DNA from 3 places in the Halomonas sp. R57-5 genome. Region 2 is predicted to be linked to each of the others. Evidence: predicted binding sites of a transcription regulator. Region 2 holds the regulator's gene; each other region holds the start of a gene.

Region 1 (7,177 bases), 1.6 Mb from region 2:
CCTGCCTGACCAAGGACTATGGCGCTCTACCGCCAACCAGGAGAAAGTGTATACCGGCCATGCGGCAGGTCATATCACCATTAACGTCAAAGAGGCCGACGACGTTGAGCGCGAGCGTTTACGGGTCGATATGAACGAGTCCCACCGCACCTTGATTGGCCACTTCCGCCATGAAATTGGCCACTACTACTGGGACGTATTGGTTAAGGATCGCGATGAAGAAACGTGTCGTGCAGTATTTGGCAACCACCACCGGCCAAGCTATACCGAAGCGTTAGAGCGTTACTACCAGCAGGGAGCCCCCGGCGACTGGCCCAACCGCTTCATCTCCGCCTACGCCACCATGCACCCTTGGGAGGATTTTGCCGAAACGTTCGCCTATTACTTGGACATGGTCGCTGTACTGGATACCGCACTGCACATGGGCATTACCCACGTTGAGTACGACGGCAGCCTTGAGAGCATGCTGATTGCCTTTCATCAGGTAGGCATGGCGGTGAACGAGCTCAACCGTGATATGGGACTGCTCGATTTAGCGCCAGGTGTGCTTGCCCCGGCGGTGCGCGAAAAACTGGCGTACCTGCATGACATCATTCAGGCCGCCAGCCCGTTAGAAAGCGATTCCTCTACGCTTTAGTCGTTATCGTTGTCCCCCGCGTGGCTCTGGCTTTGAGTCTGAGTCTGGGTTTGCGTCACGCGGGGGACGCTGTCGTCATTCACAAAGTAGGTGGCGCTGAGGGTATCGTGGATAGCGGCAAAGCCGATCTGCAGTTCATCGATAAACAAGTGCAGCTTACTGGGTGAATGAGCGAGCGCTTGAATATCGGCGTCTACTACATCGGCGCGCACCAGCGAGACGGTGGCCGCCGGACGATCCTGGCGTGGCAGTAGCGTCAGCTCATGACCCAGGGTTTCAAGGCTGCAGGCAATCGAGCGTGGCAGATTGGGATCTTGTAGCAAAAAGCGCAGCACATCTGGCCCGCGCACCCGCAAGCGCACCTGTTGGCGATACATCTGGTAAGCAGTCAGTGACTTGAGCACGCTCATCCACTGCAGGTTTTCGAATGGCAGCAACTCTTCAGGGTTTTGTGGCAGCAGGCTGGCGGAGCGCACATCGACAATGCGGGTGGTCATATCGGCCCGCTCCAACTGACGGCCCAACTCAATAAAAGTACGCGCAGGGCCATGGCTTAAGGTGCCTTCAATGAGGCCCGTTAACGCCTGGCAACCACGAATAACACTTTTAAGAAAGCTATCGCGACGGCGTGGACTCACGCCATTTTCAGCATGATCGGCGACGCTAAGATAGAGCTGATTAACCTCTTCCCAAATTTCCCGGGGCACCACATCCCGGGTGGTTCTCAGGTTCTCACGGGCACTGGCAAGCGCGGAGATAATCGAAATATCATTATCAGGATCGGCGCATAAAAAGTGCACTACGTTGCGCTCATCAAACTCTTCATAACGTGCGGTGAAGACTTCCAGGCTGCCGGTCATTTCGATAAGCGGCGCCCAACCCAGCGGCAGGCGCCCCGGCAAATCGAGCATAAGGTGACTATTGACGCTCAGTAAACGTGCGGTATCTTCCGCACGTTCAATATAGCGCGCCATCCAGTAGAGGTTCTCTGCAACGCGTGACAGCATGGCGTTAGGCTCCTTTCACCGCGGCCACTGCCGCCTTATCGTCGGTTTCTACAATCCAGGTATCTTTACTGCCGCCGCCTTGAGAGGAGTTCACCACCAACGACCCCTCTATCAATGCCACCCGGGTAAGCCCGCCGGTGGTGACATGGATTTCAGGCCCAGAGAGTATGAAGGGGCGTAAATCCACATGGCGTGGCTGTGGTAAACCATTCGCCAACGTAGGCGTCGTCGACAGCGCCAGGGTGGGCTGCGCCATATAGTTGCGTGGGTTCGCCTTAATCAAGCGGGCAAACTCTTCGCGGGTCTCTTTGGTTGAGCGCGGGCCAATCAGCATGCCATAGCCCCCCGACTCATTGGCCGGCTTCACCACCAATTCATCAAGATGGTCAAGTACATAGCGGCGGTCATCTTCGAACATGCACAGGTAGCTGGGCACGTTGGGCAGCAGCGGTTCCTGGTCGAGATAGTAGCGAATCAGCGCAGGCACGAATGCATAAACGACCTTGTCATCCGCCACGCCAGCACCCGGAGCATTGGCCAGCGCCACTTTTCCCGCCCGCCAAGCGCGCATCAGACCCGCCACCCCCAGCATGGAGTCAGGGTTAAACGCTTCCGGGTCTAGAAACTCGTCATCCACGCGACGGTAGATAACGTCGACCCGGCGCAGTCCTTCCACGGTGCGCATGTACACCACATCATTGTCATCGACTAGCAGGTCGCTGCCTTGCACCAGCTCGACGCCCATTTGCTGGGCAAGGTAGGCGTGCTCAAAGTAAGCAGAGTTATAGATTCCAGGGGTCAGTACAACCACCTGCGGCTCATCCCCAGGCCGTGGTGACATCGCGGCGAGCATGTCGTAGAGGTTGGCCACATAGTCATCAACGGGCAAAATTTTGCCCGAAGCAAACAACTCCGGCAGTACCCGCTTGGTGACGTTGCGGTTTTCCAACATATAGGAGACGCCGGAAGGAATGCGCAAGTTATCTTCCAACACATACAGCGTGCCATCCCCATCGCGCACTAGATCTGAACCGCACACGTGGGCCCACACGCCGTGAGGGGGATTAATGCCGACACACTGGGGGCGAAAATTAACCGACTGCGCCAGCACTTCGGCGGGTAACACTTTGTCCTTAATGACTTTTTGATCGTGGTAAAGATCATCAATAAATAGATTCAGCGCCTGCACGCGCTGTTTGAGGCCTGCCTCGGTTTTACGCCACTCGCTGGCGGGAATAATCCGCGGCACAATATCAAAGGGCCAGGCGCGATCGATCATCGCGCCTTCGGAGTAGACGGTAAAGGTAATCCCCATGGTACGAATGGCGATCTCCGCCGCGGTTTTCCGCTCGGCTAACTCTTCTGCGCTAAACCTTGCCAACATGTTGCACAATTCACCCGCTGAATCGCGTGGCTGACCGGGTGCGGCCATCAGCTCATCGTAGTAATCACGACACGCATAGTTATTCCAATTCACTTGGCTCATGGGCGCTCTCCTGGCGCTGGGGTGGAAGCGGCAACTTCCTCAATGCTCAGTGTAGGCCTGCCGCGCGCAAAACAATCAAACAATTGAGAGCAAAATACGTACCATCTTTTGCGATATTTCAACGTTCGCTTACTTAAACGCTACTTGACAGGGAGCACGAGCCAATTAAAGCGACCACATGCTCTATATCAGTGCATAAAAGCAGTGCATAAAAGCAGTGCTATTTTGGTGCATTAAGTGATTTCCACTTTAGTTAAACGCCTTAGTTAAGATAGCGGCTGCAAAAAAGTAAAAGKGGAACGATACTTGCGAAACGTTCGGTTATTCCTTAACCCAACCGACCCACCGGTTGATAACGGKTCTTTTGAGGGTGGCCCATGACCATTCGCGTTGCCTTGTATCATCGCACGACCTACCACTTTGACCGCCCGGTGCGTCTTTCGCCCCATGTTATTCGGCTGCGTCCGGCGCCCCACTGCCGCACCCATATTGAGGCCTACTCGCTCAAACTCTCCGGCGACGACCACTTTTTAAACTGGCAACAGGATCCGTTTGGCAACTTCAATGCCCGCGTGGTGTTCCCCGAACCGCGTAAAGAGTTAACCATTGCGGTCGAACTCATCGCCCCGATGACGGTGATTAACCCGTTCGATTTCTTCTTGGACGACATTGCGCAAACGATTCCCTTTGCCTACCCCGAAGCGCTGCGCCAGGAACTAAGCCCCTATCTGGAAATAACGGAATCCGGGCCGCGGTTGATGGAGTGGCTCAAGGCTGTTCCCCGCGAGCCCACTACCACCGTCGATTTCCTGGTCGCGCTGAATCAACGCCTGCAGGATGATATTGGTTATTTGGTACGCATGGAGCCCGGCGTACAGAGCTGCGAAGAGACCTTAACGTTCGCCAGCGGCTCCTGCCGCGACAGCGCCTGGCTGTTGGTGCAAATTTTCCGCCACCTGGGCCTCGCCGCACGCTTTGTCTCCGGCTACCTCATTCAGCTCAAGTCCGATGTTAAAGCGCTGGATGGCCCCAGCGGGAGCGAAGTAGATTTCACCGACCTACACGCCTGGACCGAAGTATTCCTCCCCGGCGCAGGCTGGGTGGGGCTCGACCCCACCTCGGGACTGTTCGCTGGCGAAGGCCATATTCCCCTCGCCGCCACCCCGACGACCGGCAGTGCGGCCGCGATTACCGGGTTTTCGGATAAGTGTGAAGTCACTTTCGATGTCACCATGGAAGTGGAGCGTATCCACGAAGACCCACGGGTCACCAAGCCCTATAGCGATGAGCAGTGGCAGCGTATCTGCGCGCTGGGTGACGAGGTAGATGCCGAACTGCTCCACCAGGACGTACGCCTGACCATGGGCGGCGAACCCACCTTTGTCTCGGTCGACGATATGGAGAGCCCACAGTGGAATACCGAAGCCCTGGGCGAGCACAAACGCGAACGCGCTGAGGCACTGCTAACCCGGCTCCAGGCCGCTTACGCCCCCGGCAGCGCTATTCAGCAACAGCAAGGCAAGTGGTACCCCGGGGAACCACTGCCCCGCTGGGCGCTCGCCTGTTACTGGCGTAAAGATGGCGTACCACTATGGCGTGATCCCCAATGGCTGGCCTGCCTAGACGGCGCACCAGAGCTCCATGTAGATGATGCAATGGCCCAGCGCTTTACCAAAGCGCTAAGCGAACGCCTGGGTGTGGCCGAACGCTACTGGATTCCGGCGTTCGAGGATGCCTACTACTATCTATGGAAAGAGCAGTCGCTACCGGTGAACGTTGACCCACGCGAAGCCAATCTCAAAGATGACGCCGAACGTCACCGTTTAGCCCGCTTATTAGAACAAGGCTTAGACGAAGTGGTTGGCTATGCCCTGCCGCTGCGCCACTCGCTTAGCCAGGCCCACCGCTGGGAGAGCGGACGCTGGCCGCTCAAGCGTGAACACCTGTTCCTGGTGCCCGGCGACTCCCCCATGGGCTTGCGTTTACCGCTTTCGGCGCTGCCTTGGGCTGCCCCAGAAGAGCAGCCTCAACCGGAATCGCTGTTCGCGCCCCGCCCAGAGCTGGGCGACATTCACGGCGAAGTTGCTCGCCGCAACGCCGAACAACACCACCTCAGCGATGCCGAACGCTTGGGTCGAACCAGCCACCCGAGCCCATCACACCCAGAGGGCGAATCGGTTCAGCAGCAGCCACGGGCGGAAATCGACACGGAAAGTGGTGTTATTCACACCAGCCTATGTGTGCAGCCACGGGATGGCCGCTTGCATATTTTTCTGCCGCCGCTAACCAGCTTGGAGCACTACCTCGACCTACTCAGCACCGTTGAGGAGTGCGCCAAGGAGCTCGCCTGCCCGGTGATGGTAGAGGGTTATTCACCGCCTCGGGATCCGCGACTGGAAAACTTTATGATCACCCCCGACCCGGGCGTGATCGAAGTGAATATTATGCCCGCCGCCAGTTGGCAAACCCTGGTCGCGCAAACCGAACGGCTGTATGCCGAGGCACGTGAAACCCGTTTGGGCACCGAAAAATTTATGCTTGATGGCCGCCACACCGGCACCGGCGGCGGTAACCATGTCACCCTTGGCGGGATTACCCCTGAGGATTCACCTTTTTTACGCCGCCCAGACTTGCTTGCCAGCCTAGTCACCTACTGGCAGCACCACCCTAGCCTCTCTTACCTGTTTTCAGGCCTGTTTATTGGCCCCACTAGCCAAGCCCCGCGGGTAGATGAAGCGCGCCACGAGGCACTTTACGAGTTGGAAATCGCCCTACAGCAAATGCCCGAAGGCGAAGTAGTGCAGCCCTGGCTGGTGGATCGCTTGCTGCGCCACCTACTGACTGACTTAACCGGCAACACCCACCGCGCCGAGTTCTGTATCGACAAGCTCTACTCGCCGGATAGCGATAGCGGGCGGCTAGGGTTACTGGAACTACGCGGCTTTGAGATGCCACCCCATGCCCGCATGGGGCTGATGCAAATGCTGCTGATCCGCGCCCTTGTTGCGCGCTGCTGGAAAACACCCTATCGGGCCAAACCGGTGCGCTGGGGCAGCGCCTTGCAGGATCGCTGGATGCTGCCCCACTACCTGTGGCATGACCTTGACGATGTGTTAAGCGACTTACGCCATCACGGCTTTGATTTTGATTTGGAGTGGTTTGCCCCCTTCCTGGAGTTCCGCTTTCCGCTCCACGGGCGCTTGCACACGCCAATGCTGGATATCGAACTGCGTCAAGCTATCGAACCCTGGCATGTATTGGGCGAAGAAGCCTCTGCCGGGGGCACCGCCCGCTACGTCGACTCATCCGTCGAGCGCCTGGAAGTTAAAGTCAGTGGCATGAGCGGCGACCGCTACGTGGTGACCTGCAACGGTCGTCGGGTGCCGCTTTCAGCCACCGGCAGAAACGGCGAAGCGGTGGCTGGGGTGCGCTACCGCGCTTGGCAGCCACCGTCTGCGCTGCATCCGCAAATTCCCATACACGCGCCGCTGGTCTTTGATGTCATCGACACCTGGAACCAGCGCTCCGTGGCAGGCTGCACCTACTACGTGGTACACCCGACCGGACGCAATTTCGACACCTTCCCGGTTAATGCGTTTGAAGCGGAAGCGCGCCGACTGGGGCGTTTTAGTGACAGCGGTCATCGCCATGGTCATCAGGTGCCCAAGCTGGAAACACCCAGCCTGGAACTGCCGCAAACCCTCGACTTACGCTGGACACCAAGCTAATGCTTTCCTCTTAGCGGCTAGTGCAGGATAATCCGCCCACCTTTCTCAGGATTACAAGGATAATGACGGCCCCTGTCTCTCCCTCACTTCTCGCGCCCGTGGCTAACGGGCTCGTTGAGGATTACTTACATCAGCTAGGCAAGGGACAGCCCGGCACGTTTGACGCCATGCTCGATGGCCAGGGGCAGCTACGCCCCGGCTGGCAGAGCTTACTGAGCTCACTTGAAGGCATGGGCCCTACTGGGCGCTTACAGCAGCATGAAGAAATACAGCGGCTGCTGGCTGAAAACGGCGTGATTTTTAATATGCATGATGACAC
Region 2 (7,115 bases):
GCGCAAATCGTGTACCGATAAGCGAGATGTATCGATCAATAGATCGGCTAGATCGCGAATATCCTCCAGCGTCTCCTCTTCTTTATTGATCGCCTCTTCCAGGGTCATCTCGCTATCCCGAGTCAGCGGATGGCGTCGCCGGGTAGCGGAGTAACGCTCAAGCAGGATACGGGCATCGGTGGTCAAGTAAATAACTTGAAAATCGATTTTACGCTGGCGCAACTCTTCTAACAAAGACGGTAGGCGCTCCAGCGCTCCCGGCAAATTACGGGCATCGATACTGACCGCCAAGTGAGCGCGGTCACCCTGGTCGCGTAATTCGTCCACCAACGAGCCCAGCAGCATAGCGGGGAGGTTATCAATCGCATAATAGCCAAGGTCCTCCAGCGCCTGTAGAGCGATAGATTTGCCTGACCCGGAGCGGCCGCTAATGATCACCAGTTGCATAGAGTCTCTCTTTGCTTTGGTCAAGCTGCGTTGAGGGTGGTGAGCGAAACATTACCTGCCGTAACGAACCTTAAAACAGGTTTGAAGACCGTTAGGCCGCGGATTGCTCACGAATTTTGGCGGTAATCAGCTCAAGTAGCTCGCGCTGACTGGCTGCTTTACGCAGCTGCTGGCGTGTATCCGCATCATTCATGATGGTCGCTACTTGGCCGAGCAGAGAGAGGTGTGTGTCATCTGCTTCTTCAGGTACCAGCAGGACAAACACCAGATCTACCGGGTCTCCGTCGATAGCGTCAAAATCAATCGCTTCTGAGAGTTTTAAAAAACCAGCGATAGGGGCGGTGCAGTGGGGGCTGCGCGCATGGGGAATAGCCACGCCGTTACCGATACCGGTACTGCCTAAGCGCTCGCGGCCGATTAGACGGCTAAACACTTCTTGGCTGTCCAGGCTGGGGATATTTTGCGCGATAAAGGTGCTGTAAAACTCCAGCACCCTTTTTTTGCTGCCCCCGGGTACGTCAAAAAGAACGCGCTCCGGGGGGAGTATGGTTTCCAACGTCATTGAATTAACGCACACCTGCGCCTTGGGCGCGAGCTTGTGCTTTTTCCTTGTGTTTAACGAGTTGACGGTCGATTTTATCCGCTAGGGCGTCGATAGCGGCGTACATATCACTGTCGAGGGCTTCCGCATGTAAGTCAGCACCTGCGGCGTGCAGCGTACAAGCGGCCTGCTGGCGCTCTTTCTCCACTGATAAGGTGACTTGCACCGTGGTTATATTGTCGTAATGGCGCTCTACACGCTCAAGCTTTTCGTTGACATAGTCACGCAAGGCGTCAGTCAGTTCTACGTGATGACCAGTGATATTTACTTGCATTGACGTGCTCCTTATCCATCGGACTGTACTTCGATTGTAACCCTTTTTGCCGCGTTGCAAAGCCCTTGTCGAGAGATTCGCTGCAACGTCGACAGAACCTAGCGTAAACGACGTCGCTCACTGGAGGAAGGAATGCCCATGGCCTCGCGATATTTAGCCACCGTACGCCGCGCTACTTGAATCCCTCCTTCGCCTAATAGCGTGACTAGGCGGCTGTCTGAGAGCGGCTTGCCGGGTGGCTCCTCTTGAATCAATTTCTTGAGTCGCGCGCGGATGGCGGTGCTGGAGTGACTGTCGCCATCTTGACCGCTCACCTGACTTGAGAAAAAGTACTTGAGCTCGAACACGCCCCGGGGGGTATGGATATATTTTTGCGTCGTGACCCGTGAAATCGTCGATTCGTGCATCTCCACAGCTTCGGCAATATCGGCCAGTATCAGCGGTTTCATGGCTTCTTCGCCGTGCTCTAAAAAGCCAATCTGGCGGGTGATGATTTCGCGCCCCACGCGTAGCAGCGTATCGTTACGGCTCGAGAGGCTCTTAATCAGCCAGCGCGCTTCCTGTAGGTGCTCTTTGAGAAACTGGTTGTCATCGCTTTTGTCCGCACGCTTAATCAAACTGGCGTAGTCGGGCTGAATGCGCAGCCGTGGCAGGGCCTCTGGGTTGAGTTCTAAATGCCAGCCTTCGTGGTCGTGGCGGACGACCAGGTCGGGGGTTACATAGCTGTCATCGGTGTCGCCGTAGGCGCTGCCTGGGCGGGGGTCGAGGCTGCGAATAAGTAGGATAACATCGGCCAGCTGTTGGTCATCGAGCCCCAGGCGGCGCTTTAGCAGGCGCATGTCATCCTTACCAAGCGCTTCGAGGAACTGCCGCACTAGGCGGCGGGCGGGAACCAGTAGCGGCGTATCATCGGGCAGGGCGGCGAGCTGCAGCATCAGGCATTCACGCAGGTCGCGGGCAAAGATACCGGTTGGCTCAAACTGCTGGAGTTTGAGCAGAATGGTTTCTACCTCGCGTTGGCTAAGCCCGTCAATGCCCTGGGCACGCAGGCCCTCACGAATATCGTTAAGCGGCTGGGTTAAGTAGCCGTTGGCGTCGAGCGCGTCGATTAAGCTCTCTGCGACAAGCTGTTCGCGGGCGCTAAAGTCGGTCATGGCAAGCTGCCATAGTAGGTGCCCATGCAGGCTCTGCCCGGCTGCCTGACGCTCAAAATCAGGGCCTTCGCTGCTGCCGCCCTGGCTACCCATATCTTGATAGGTATCTGACCAGTCGCTATCTACTGAGAGTTCAGTGGGGATGCCCTCTGACCACTCTTCTTCCTTAGGCTCGCTGACAGCCTGCTCACCAAATTCATCTTCCTGCTCCAGCATGGGATTGGCATCTAGGGCCTGCTGAATTTCTTGACGAAGGTCCAGCGTCGAGAGTTGCAACAGCGCAATCGCCTGTTGCAACTGGGGCGTCATGGTCAGCTGTGTGCCGATACGCAGTTGGAGAGAAGCTTTCATGACCATCTGAGAACCACTCGTTAATCAGAATGCTCCACCCTAGTGCGAGTGAGTGTCTGGTGCAAGTGCAATAAGCATGCCATTGGTAGTAAAGTTGTTGCAGAGCGCTATTTACAGAACCAAAAAATAGGTTTATGGGCAGGCGGTGATTGTAGGCATAGCTGATCAGTTTAAAGGCGAAAATCAGCACCCAGATATACGTCTCTGACCTTCTGATTATCGAGAATGGCACTGGGTGAACCGCTGGCAATGATTTGCCCATCACCAACGATATAGGCGATATCGCAAATATCGAGGGTTTCACGCACGTTGTGATCGGTGATCAGTACGCCAATATGACGTTGCTTCAGCGCACGAATGATGGTTTTGATCTCGCCTACCGAAATAGGGTCGACGCCAGCAAAGGGCTCATCCAGTAAAATAAAGGCAGGGTCAGTGGCCAGCGAGCGGGCAATTTCTACACGCCTGCGCTCACCGCCCGAAAGGCTCATGCCAAGGTTGTCGCGGATGTGGGTGATATGAAAGTCTTCGAGTAGCGCTTCCAGGCGCTGTTCGCGTCCTGTGCGGTCAAGTTCTTTGCGCGTCTCGAGTATCGCCATAATGTTATCGGCAACCGATAGTTTGCGAAAAATAGACGCCTCTTGGGGGAGGTAGCCAATACCCGCCGCTGCGCGCTCGTGCATCGGCGCACGGGTTAAATCCACCGCATCGATTCCGACCTTGCCAGCATCGGATTTCACCAGCCCGACAATCATGTAGAACGAGGTGGTTTTACCTGCGCCGTTGGGGCCCAGTAGGCCAACAATGCTGCCTTGGGAGATCTCTAAATTGATGTCTTTGACCACTCGGCGGCGCTTGTAGCTTTTCGCCAGGTGGTGGGCATACAGGGTTTTGATCGGCGCAGTGTCAGCAGTTGCCACAGCTTGGCTCCCTATTGTTCAGGCTGAATAGTCATACGAATGCGCTGGGGCTCACTGCCGTCAACGTCAGAGCGCGCTTGAATCACTTCGCGGTCAATAAAATACTCAAGGCGCCCACCGCTAAAGGTATCTTCTTGTTGGATCAGTTCGGCTTGGTCGATTAGCTCTACGCGGCGCTCGGCGACGTGGTAAATAATCCGTCGCGCCCAACCTTCCGTCGGGCCATCTTGCCCTTCGGCTTGATGGCGCAGGTAGGCGCGCTCGCCGGTGGCTGTTGCCGTCGAGAGTTCGCCAGCCGCGTTGCGTTCGATCTCTACCCGCTCGCCGCGCAGCTGCATCTCGCCCTGACGAATATCCACATTCCCGGTATAAACGGCGGTGCCCGCCCGTTGGTCGAGATCTAAACGGTCGGCTTCGACTTCCACCGGAGCCTGTTGTGAGGTTTGGGCCAGTGCCAGTAGCGGCATCGCGAGCGCAAAAAGGGCTGTGTAAATAAGTGCTTTCATGACAATTCCTATTAGCGTTGCGTGGCCGGGGGGTGCGTGCCGCGCACATTATCAGTTAGCCGAACCTGGCTATTGTTAAGCCACACATCCATGCGTGAGGCACTCATTTGCTGGGGCGGTTGCTGCAGCATTACCGGTGTTTCACTCCAGGCATGCTGAGTTAGGCCATCATAATGCAATAGCTCGGTGTCTAGCTGCCAGCCTTCATCCGGCGCGACCAGGCGAGCTGAACCTGACAGCAGCAGGGCTTGGGTAGCGGTATTGAGCGTGCCGACATCGGCGCTGGCCAGCCACTGACGGTTTTCGCTGTCGTATAGTACGGCTTCGGGCTCTTCGGTCCAGGTTTCGCTTCGCTGAGGGGTATGAATTAGGCGCGGCGTTTTTAGCGACTGCAACACCTTGCCGTTATCACCAAACAGGGTAATTTCAGCGTTTTCGAGTACGTGGCCTGGCTCCTGAGCCTGTGCTTCAGGGTCGATAGCGGTATCTTGAGGCCCGCCTGGGTCAAGCCACACCAACAGCGCGCCTAGCGCGATAACAAGCCCGCCGAGCCAGAGGCGTAGGTTAAGCCGTTTCAACATTTATGGTCGACCGTGCAGATAGGTGTCAAGCACCGCGCCCCAGTGCCCTTGAGATTCAAGCAGCGTGTCGCAAATTTCACGCACGGCGCCGTGGCCACCCAGACGTTCGGTGGTCCAGTCAGCGTGGGTGTGCATATAATCCGGCGCGTTAGGAACCGTAATGCCGACGCCGCAGCGCTTAATCGCCGCTAGATCGGGCAGGTCGTCGCCGCAATAGGCCACTTGCTCCAGCTCGATATCAAGGCGCTGGCAGAGCCCGCGCAGGGTCGCCAGTTTGTCCTCACAGCCTTGATGGACATGGTCGATACCCAGAGCGGCAGCGCGTTGACTTACCATAGGTGAATCGCGGCCGGTAATCAGCGCAACATGCACGCCCACGCGTTTGAGAAGTTTTAGCCCATGGCCATCCTGGGTATGGAAGGCTTTGATTTCGATTCCATCGGCCTGAAAGTAGAGGCGGCCATCGGTGAGTACGCCGTCAACATCCAGCGCCAATAGGCGTACGCGGCGGAGTCGATCAAGTAGCGCAGCAGGTAGGGTCATAGAGCCTCCATATCAGTCATTTTTAAAACCAGTCGGCGTAGAACGGTGATGGGTTAAATAACGCCGCTAGCGAGCAGGTCGTGCATATGTAGAGCCCCAATAGGGCGCTGTTGTTCATCCACCACCGCTAGCGCGGTAATCCGGCTCTCTTCCATAATGCGTACCGCTTCGGCCGCCAGGATGTCGGGGCCGATGCGTTTGCCTGGCCGGGTCATAACGTCGTCAACGCGGACATCGCGCAGGTTGTGAAACTGATCCAGCGTACGGCGCAAGTCGCCATCGGTGTAGACTCCGGCGAGGCGTCCATCGCTATCCACCACACAGGTAAAGCCAAGCCCTTGCCGGGTAATCTCCAATAACGCATCGCGCAGCGGGCTGCCCAGCGCGACCTGGGGCAGGCGCGAGCCGTCGTGCATCAGGTCTCTAACGCGCAGTAGCAGGCGTTTGCCTAAACTGCCACCCGGGTGGGAAAGGGCAAAATCTTCAGCGGTAAATCCACGGGCTTCCAGTAACGCCACCGCCAGTGCATCGCCTAGGGCGAGAGCGGCGGTAGTGGAGCTGGTAGGGGCCAGATCGAGCGGGCACGCTTCGCGCTCAACGCCGCTGTTAAGATGTGCATCAGCGTGTTTGGCAAGCGTCGAGTGGGGACGCCCCGTCATGCTGACCAGTGGCGTACCCAAGCGTTTAAGCAGCGGCAGTAGGGCGGTGACTTCGGCCGTTTCACCCGAGTTAGAGAGCGCCAGTACTACATCAGCGCGGGTGATCATGCCCAAATCGCCATGACTGGCTTCACCGGGGTGAACGAAAAAGGCCGGTGTGCCCGTGCTGGCAAGCGTTGCTGCCAGCTTGCCAGCAATATGCCCCGACTTGCCCATGCCAGTCACCACCACCCGCCCTTGGCAGGCGAGGATTAATTCGCAGGCGCGGTCAAAGCTTTCGTCTAGTTTAGCCTGGAGACCGCCAATCGCTGCCTGCTCAATTTGCAGCGTACGCAGTGCGCTTTCGCGTAATAGGCTGGATGAAGCGAGAGGCTGGCGCATAGCGTTTTCTCTTAACGATTGAAAATATAAAAAGTGGTAACCGCCAAGAATAACATCTCGACACCGCTTATAGGCAGTAATTGCGCTCGTTATCCCTGGTGGCTTGAGCGGTAAGCTGGCCTAGTCTAGGGATTAGCTCACCAGTGATGTTATTAATCAACAGGAAGGCCCGCTCGCGCCGTAATGTTTTGTGGCGTTATAGTACAATGTTCGATAATGTTTTAGAAACACTGTTTTCTAACTGCGGTAGCAGCAAGTAGGGTATGATAATTAGTCCTAGCTGCGCCTTGTTAAGAGTCAACTGATCCATGACTGATGCACCCTTTATAGAAATTGAAGACCTTTATTTCTCTCGTGGCGATCACGAGATTTTCCGTGGTGTGAATATGACTATACCGCGGGGTAAAGTGACGGCGATCATGGGGCCAAGCGGCACCGGTAAAACAACGCTGTTGAAACTGATTGGTGGCCAGTTGACCCCGGAGAGCGGGCGCATCCTCATTGATGGTCAGGATGTTCATCGGCTATCCCGGAAGGCGCTATTTACGCTGCGCAAGCGGATGGGAATGCTGTTTCAGAGTGGCGCACTGTTTTCCGATTTGGATGTGTTCGAGAACGTAGCTTTCCCGCTGCGCGTGCATACTGATTTGCCTGACACCATGGTGCGCGATCTGGTGTTGTTAAAGCTACAGGCCGTG
Region 3 (7,526 bases), 2.1 Mb from region 2:
AGCGTCTTTATAGCGCGCGAGTAGGTAACAGCATGGAGAAGCTAATCATGGTAGCGCCACCCAAATTTTTGGGCCTGCTACGTGACAAACTCGATGGCCCCACGCAAAAACTAGTCATTCACTCCCTTTCGAAAGACCTAAGTAAAGCCTCGCTGGCAGATATTCAAACTGCCGTGAGCGATTTACGCTAGTCGTTTTAACCTTATAACCTATTAATTATCCTAAAGTAATGGTCGCTCTCGCCGATAATTTAGAAGCTATTATAAACGGTACTTCCCCCTGAGTACCGACATGCACTTCGACGTCGAGAGCGACCATGTTATCTTCCCTCCGAGCACGCATACTATTAGCCGCTCTAGTGGCGATTACCCTCGCCCTAGTGATTAACGGCATTGCCAGTTACACCACCGTAAAACACCATAATAGCCAGCAAATAACGCGCAATCTTAGCGCCGTGGTTAACGGTAATACGCAAGCTATCAACGAGTGGTTTAACGCACGCTATACCATGCTTTCCAGCATGGATGATGCAGCCAATAGCGATGACCCACTTGCCGCACTACGCCAACTGGCTGGCTCAGGCAGCTTTATGACAGCCTACATTGCTTACCCTTCCACACCAGACGCTATTTTTTCCGATGGATGGCAGCCCCCCAGCGATTACGACCCGCGTCAGCGGCCCTGGTACCAAGGCGCAGCCGAAGCGCAAGAGACCATTATTACGGCACCTTACACGGATGCCCAAACGGGGGGCTTAATCGTTACCTTTGCACGCCCTTTCTACCGTAATGGGCAGCTGGCCGCAGTCATTGGTGCGGATATTACCATCGAGGATGTGATCGAAATTGTTACCGGCATTGCCCCTACGCCTTCCAGTTTTGGTTTTTTAACCACAGAAGACGGCACCCTGATCGCGCATCCTGACGCTGACATGACGCTCGAACCTTCCACACGTTTGAGCGATGAACTGACCAACACCCGACTTAGCGAAATCGCCCAAGCCGATGAACCCCAATCACTTTCACTGCAAAACAGCGATACGTTGCTAATGGGCAATAACGTGGGTGGTAGCAGTGGCTGGCAGTTGATTGTGGCACTGGACGAACACGAGGCAACAGCGGGCCTGCGCGCCATCGCCACTACATCGATAGTCACGCTACTGATTGTGGCCGCAATCACGGCAGTGGTCTTCGGTTTGCTGCTTTCTCTGCTGCTACGCCGCTTGCTGGGAGTTCGTAATGCGATGGATGATATCGCCTCGGGAGAGGGCGATTTAACCCGACGCTTGCCCGAAGAGGGTAATGATGAAGTCACTCAAATTGCCAAGGCCTTCAACCGTTTCGTAGGTAAAATGGAGGCCGTATTAATCGATGTACGCACCAGCAGCGAGTCGGTTCACCACGCGGCCAACGAGATCGCCATGGGTGGTCAGGATTTGTCTCGTCGTACCGATAACGCTGCCGCTAGCCTGCAGCAGACCTCTGCATCGATCGAGGAAATCACCAGCACGGTTCAACACACGGCGGCCTCCGCAAAAGAAGCCAACAAGCTCTCCCAAACCGCCTCAGAGGTAGCCAACGAAGGTGGGAAGGTTGTCGCAAATGTGGTGACCACCATGGAAGACATTACCCACGCTTCGGATAAGATCGGTGAGATTGTCACCTTGATGAACAGTATTTCGTTTCAGACCAACCTGCTGGCGCTTAACGCCTCAGTGGAAGCCGCTCGGGCTGGCGAGCATGGCCGTGGTTTTGCCGTGGTGGCCGATGAGGTACGCAAGCTGGCTGGGCGTAGCAGTGATGCCGCCAACGATATTCAAAAACTGATTGAAGACTCACAAAGCAAAGTGAATAACGGCACCAACTTGGTGCGTAATGCCGGAAACACTATGCAGGATATCGTGGCGCACATTACCCGTGTGACCGACGTGCTGGAAGAAATCAATGCGGCCACCAGCGAGCAGAGTGATGGCATTAATCAGGTCAATATTGCCGTCGCAGAACTGGATCGCATGACCCAGGAAAACGCGGCCATGGTCGAAGAGTCCACAACCGCTGCCGAGCAGCTAAAAGAGCAGGCCGACCACCTGGCAGGCACGATTAGCAGCTTCAAGCTGTCTCAACATCCGCCCGCGCCTCTAACCTCAAAATCGGCCAAGGCGTTACCATCATTTTAACCGCTTAAGGAATTGGCGGCAGCGCAATATCGTCGCTGCGCTTGGCTCCTGCGGTCATTTCACGGCACAGCCGCAGGAACTCGCGCACGCCAGTGGTGAGGTATTTATGCCGGTGCCAGATAAACGTGAACTGACGCTTTAGATCCAACTCCGGCGTGGGCAGCGGCACCAAGCTGCCGCGCCGGAAGGCATCACGCAGCGCCAAACGCGAGACACAGCCAATCCCAAGCCCTGACTCCACAGCACGCTTAATACCTTCCGTATGCTCTAGTTCCAGCAGGGTGTTAAACCGGCTTCGGCGGTGGCGGGCGGCGTGCTCCAGGGTCATGCGCGTGCCAGAGCCCTCTTCGCGCATAATCCAATCCTCACGCAGCAACTGTTCTAACTCAAGATGCTCACGGCCCGCCAGCGGATGGCGTGGCGAGCAAAACACGCACAGCTCATCTTCCACCCAGGGCTGGCTGATGATCATGTCATCGTCGCACTGCCCTTCAATCAACCCCAGATCCAGCGAGTGCTGGCGCACGCCTTCGATAATATGGCGCGTATTGCGCACTGCCAAGCGCACCCGGCTACCGGGGTGGCGCTGCATAAAGTCGCTGATAAGCAGTGTGGCCAAATAGTTACCGATGGTCAGCGTGGCGCCGACATCCAGCGACCCCACCCCTTTCTGCCCACGTAGAAGCTCTTCGATCTCTTCACCACGGTCAAGCAACGCGACCGCTTTGGGCAACAGCTGAAAACCCAAGGCGTTGAGTTTTAAGCGCTTGCCGATGCGGTCCAGCAGTTGGCAGTCGAACTGCCGCTCAAGCTCCGCAAGCGCCGTGCTGGTCGCTGATTGCGACATGGCCAACGCCCGCGCCGCATGGGAGACGCTCTCGTGCTGGGCGACCGCCACAAAGACTTCCAACTGCCGCAGAGTATAGTGCATAGCGTCTGACCTTTATTTGATCTATATCTATTTTTCAGATAACCGTTATCAATATAATTCGCTTAACAGATATACCACCCTTTGCTTAGACTTGCTGGCAACAGATTTAATCATTTTTATTCTTTTTAAGAATATGACCGATGCGATCAGCGCCAGCATCGGCTAATGGAGACAATGGCATGAGTAAGTTTGCTCTGGAAGAAGTGCTTAGCGTTCATCACTGGAACGAGACCCTGTTTAGCTTCCGCACTACCCGCGAGCGTAGCCTGCGCTTCAAAACCGGCCAGTTTGTGATGATTGGTTTGGAAGTGAATGGCAAACCGCTGATGCGCGCTTACTCTATTGCCAGTCCCAACTACGAAGACCACCTGGAGTTCTTCAGCATTAAAGTGCCCGATGGCCCGCTCACTTCGCGCCTTCAGCACCTGAAAGTGGGCGACCAGATTATGGTTAGCCGCAAGCCCACTGGCACGCTGGTATGCGATGATCTACTGCCGGGTCGTAACCTTTACATGCTTTCAACCGGCACCGGCCTGGCACCGTTTATGAGCTTGATCCAAGACCCGGAAGTCTACGAGCGCTTTGAGAAAATCGTGCTGGTTCACGGTGTGCGCGAAGTCTCTGAATTAGCCTACGCCGACTTTATCACCAAAGAGCTGCCAGCCCATGAGTACCTGGGTGAAGACATCGCTGAAAAGCTGGTCTACTACCCGACCGTTACCCGGGAAGAGTTCCATACCATGGGGCGCCTGACCGACCATATTCGTACGGGCAAGCTGTTTGAAGACACTGGCCTGCCGCCCATCGACCCGCGCCAAGACCGTGCGATGATCTGCGGCAGCCCCGCCATGCTGGACGATACCAGCGCACTGCTCGACGAGCTGGGCCTGAACATCTCGCCGCGCATGGGCGAGCCAGGCGACTACGTCATCGAGCGTGCGTTTGTCGAGAAGTGAGTGGTGAGTGGTGAGTGGTGAGTGGTGAGTGGTGAGTGGTGAGTGGAAAAATTTTAGCCGCTATAGTGATGTATCACTAATACAAAGCCCCTGCTGGAGATGATCCACAGGGGCTTTGTGCGACTTACGCCTTACAATTCACAATTCACAAACCTAAACCGCATCTTTGCCCGTTTCGCCGGTACGGATACGGATCACCTGCTCTAGCGGCATCACAAAGATTTTGCCGTCGCCGATTTTACCGGTGTTAGCTACCTGGGTGATGGCATCAATCACCTGCTCGGCCATATCGTCGTCCACAGCAACTTCCAGCTTCACTTTAGGCAGGAAGTCCACCACATACTCAGCACCGCGATACAGCTCGGTATGCCCTTTCTGGCGCCCAAAGCCCTTCACTTCCGTCACCGTAATACCCTGTACACCGATATCAGAGAGCGACTCGCGCACATCGTCGAGCTTAAACGGCTTGATAATAGCTGTGATCAATTTCATTACCATATCCTCTAACTGGGTGGCCATGATGGGGTCGGGTTGCATGGCTGCGCGTGTCGCAACCGATGACCGCTAACTACCAGCATACACCGCTATTGGCAGAGAATAAAAAAGCCTCCCACTAAGGGGAGGCCGTAAGGAGCACGCCAGCTCACTTGATCAGCATTAAGTTATTTCTTCATACCGCTGTTTATTTCTTAATGCCGAATTCGGGATAGGCTTCAAGACCGCACTCGGCGATATCCACGCCTTCGTACTCTTCTTCTTCGCTAACCCGGATGCCCATGATGGCTTTCAAGATCAGCCATACCACCAGGCTTGCCAGGAAAACCCAAGCGAAGATACCTACGATACCGATGATCTGAGCACCAAATGATGCACCGTCGTTGGTCAATGGCACCGCCAGCACACCCCAGATACCCACAACACCGTGTACTGAGATCGCACCGACCGGGTCATCCAGTTTCACTTTATCCAGCGTCACGATGGCAGCCACTACGATGATGCCGCCAACCGCGCCAATAATAGTGGCACCCAGTGCGGTCGGAGAGAGCGGATCAGCCGTAATCGCTACAAGACCAGCAAGTGCACCGTTCAACGCCATGGTCAGGTCGGCTTTACGGAACCACAGTTTGGCCAGAATCAGTGCGGCAATCACACCACCTGCCGCCGCAGCGTTGGTATTCACAAACACTTGCGCCACATTGTTAGCAGAATCAACCGCCGCCAGCTTGAGCTCAGAACCGCCGTTGAAACCGAACCACCCCATCCACAGGATGAAAGTACCCAGCGTTGCCAACGGCATGTTGGCGCCTGGAATAGCGTGGATTGAGCCATCTTTACCGTATTTACCTTTACGTGGGCCCAGCACAATCACACCTGCTAGCGCTGCAGCCGCACCGGCAAGGTGCACAATGCCTGAACCCGCGTAGTCAGAGTAGCCCACTTCAGACAACCAACCGCCGCCCCAGGTCCAGTAGCCAGACACCGGGTAGATAACCGCGGTCATGACCACAGCAAAGGCMAGAAACGCCCAAAGTTTCATACGCTCGGCAACCGCGCCCGACACAATCGACATAGCGGTCGCAACGAAAACTACCTGGAAGAAGAAGTCGGAACGCATGGAGTAGTAAGGTGCGTCGTCGCCACCTGCGGTCACCGCATCCACGCTGTTTTCAGCGCCAATCAGGAAACCCAGGTTGGGTAGGAAGCCGCCCGCGCTGCTGGAGTACATGATGTAGTAGCCCACCAATAGATACATGGTGCAGGCAATCGCAAACAGCGCGATGTTTTTAGTGAGGATTTCAGCGGTGTTCTTGGAGCGTACTAAGCCCGCTTCTAGCATGGAGAAGCCAGCGGCCATCCACATGACGAGCACACCACATATTAGAAAGTAGAACGTATCGAGCGCGTAGCTCAGATCAGTCAACTCATTCATTGTAAGTTCCCCGTTGAACTATAGAAATGATCCGAAAAAACAGCTTTAAACGGCGTCTGCACCGCGTTCGCCTGTCCGAATCCGAATAACGTCTTCAAGCGGTGTCACAAACACCTTGCCGTCACCGATCTTGCCGCTATTAGCCGCACTGCAAATAGCATCTAGCMCGCTCTCTAGGCGAGCATCGTCCACGGCCACTTCCACTTTTACCTTGGGTAGAAAGTCGACGACGTATTCCGCGCCACGATACAACTCGGTATGCCCTTTCTGACGGCCAAAACCTTTAACTTCAGTGACCGTAATGCCCTGAACGCCGTTGTCGGCTAATGCCTCACGGACGTCGTCGAGCTTAAATGGCTTGATGATAGCGGTGATGAGTTTCATCCCGGATCTCCCCTGCTGGATAAGTCCTGCTAGATTGGTAGCGGCACAGCCGCCAGAATAAGCACCTGAACCGATAATGCGCATACTGTGCCAGCTGACTTTTTTTTCTTATAAGTCAGCTTATTAGCCAACAATTGAAGCGCACTACAGCGCTAAATCTGGGCAAACTCATTCTCTCAGCACGGCTATTGCACCAAAAAAGAGCGTAAGCAAAAGTCGCCTGCTCTATTTCGATGCAAACCACGCGCTTAACAGGAAATGCACGCGGCGCATGCGAATTCGCCAACTGTTGCGTATCCTTACCGGTAAGCAATTTTTATAGATGTTCATTTAGCGAGTTATTAAGGAGAGAGCAGCGATGGCGCCTCAAGACCGCATTAGCCGACTGGCCCAGCAGATTGGCGACCGTTTACAAAACGCCTCCCAGGCACCGGAAGATATTCAAAAGGGCGTGCAGCAAGTCGTGCGCGGCGCATTTGATCGCCTGGAGCTTGTCTCACGGGAAGATTTCGACATTTTAATGGACGTACTGCAGCGCACTCGGTCTCGGGTAGAGGCATTAGAGCGCCAGGTCGCCAACCTTGAAGCCGCCGTTGAAGCGTCAACGACCTCCACTGCCACACCGGTAGAAGCAGAAGTGCCGCCGGTGTCTACTCCCGAACCAGATACAGGTACAGAGCAAAAAGAATAAGCCTGCTTAACGTTTTGGCTTCATAAGCAGCAATAGGGCAATGGCCTATTGCTGCAATTATCAGCAAACATTGACCTCCGCATAAACACGAATCACTATCGTTGACTTTGTGTTTCCTGGTGATACTCTCCGCCTCCTAMCTCCTCACTGTTCGCGGATTGTTCACCATGTACGCGCTGCCCTTTTCAACATCGCCTTTTCCCAAGTCACCGTCTTCAACTGCTGCGCTTATTGGCACCGGCCTGTTACTGGGTTTCTCCAACAGCATTTTCGCCCAAAACGCCTCCTCTGGGGCGGGCGCAGGCGACACCATGGTGGTCGTGGGGTCTCGTACGCCCACCCAGATCAGCCAAATCCCCGGTGCGGTATGGGTAATTGACAAAGAGATGCTGCAACAACAGACCCGCAATGGTGCAGACCTCAAGACGGCATTGGGGCGTCTGGTTCCGGGGCTAGAT

Evidence for each region. Region 2 encodes sigma-54, which starts transcription at its own class of promoters, with help from an activator protein. Its sites were predicted from a motif close to TGGCACNNNNNTTGCTNT; they were not measured.
Region 1: HALO_RS07360 (circularly permuted type 2 ATP-grasp protein) is a predicted target of sigma-54. The motif match lies at 3,217-3,234, and genes of this name have one in related genera.
Region 3: HALO_RS01120 (P-II family nitrogen regulator) is a predicted target of sigma-54. The motif match lies at 6,453-6,470, and genes of this name have one in related genera.

The regions. Positions count from the first base shown of each region.
Region 1 is NZ_LN813019.1:1,634,798-1,641,974, reverse strand. Features, by position in the region: gene HALO_RS07370 (zinc-binding metallopeptidase family protein) at 1-637, shown strand, start outside; gene HALO_RS07365 (alpha-E domain-containing protein) at 634-1,644, opposite strand; gene HALO_RS07360 (circularly permuted type 2 ATP-grasp protein) at 1,649-3,130, opposite strand; gene HALO_RS07355 (transglutaminase family protein) at 3,508-6,858, shown strand; gene HALO_RS07350 (circularly permuted type 2 ATP-grasp protein) at 6,921-7,177, shown strand, end outside.
Region 2 is NZ_LN813019.1:3,187,631-3,194,745, reverse strand. Features, by position in the region: gene rapZ (RNase adapter RapZ) at 1-447, opposite strand, end outside; gene HALO_RS14765 (PTS sugar transporter subunit IIA) at 539-1,009, opposite strand; gene hpf (ribosome hibernation-promoting factor, HPF/YfiA family) at 1,014-1,322, opposite strand; gene HALO_RS14755 (RNA polymerase factor sigma-54) at 1,421-2,833, opposite strand; gene lptB (LPS export ABC transporter ATP-binding protein) at 2,998-3,747, opposite strand; gene lptA (lipopolysaccharide transport periplasmic protein LptA) at 3,759-4,253, opposite strand; gene lptC (LPS export ABC transporter periplasmic protein LptC) at 4,265-4,834, opposite strand; gene HALO_RS14735 (KdsC family phosphatase) at 4,835-5,377, opposite strand; gene HALO_RS14730 (KpsF/GutQ family sugar-phosphate isomerase) at 5,431-6,417, opposite strand; gene HALO_RS14725 (ABC transporter ATP-binding protein) at 6,726-7,115, shown strand, end outside.
Region 3 is NZ_LN813019.1:231,877-239,402, reverse strand. Features, by position in the region: gene HALO_RS01150 (host attachment protein) at 1-191, shown strand, start outside; gene HALO_RS01145 (methyl-accepting chemotaxis protein) at 317-2,176, shown strand; gene HALO_RS01140 (LysR family transcriptional regulator) at 2,181-3,107, opposite strand; gene HALO_RS01135 (ferredoxin--NADP reductase) at 3,287-4,063, shown strand; gene glnK (P-II family nitrogen regulator) at 4,217-4,555, opposite strand; gene HALO_RS01125 (ammonium transporter) at 4,746-5,993, opposite strand; gene HALO_RS01120 (P-II family nitrogen regulator) at 6,039-6,377, opposite strand; gene HALO_RS01115 (accessory factor UbiK family protein) at 6,736-7,068, shown strand; gene HALO_RS01110 (TonB-dependent receptor) at 7,236-7,526, shown strand, end outside.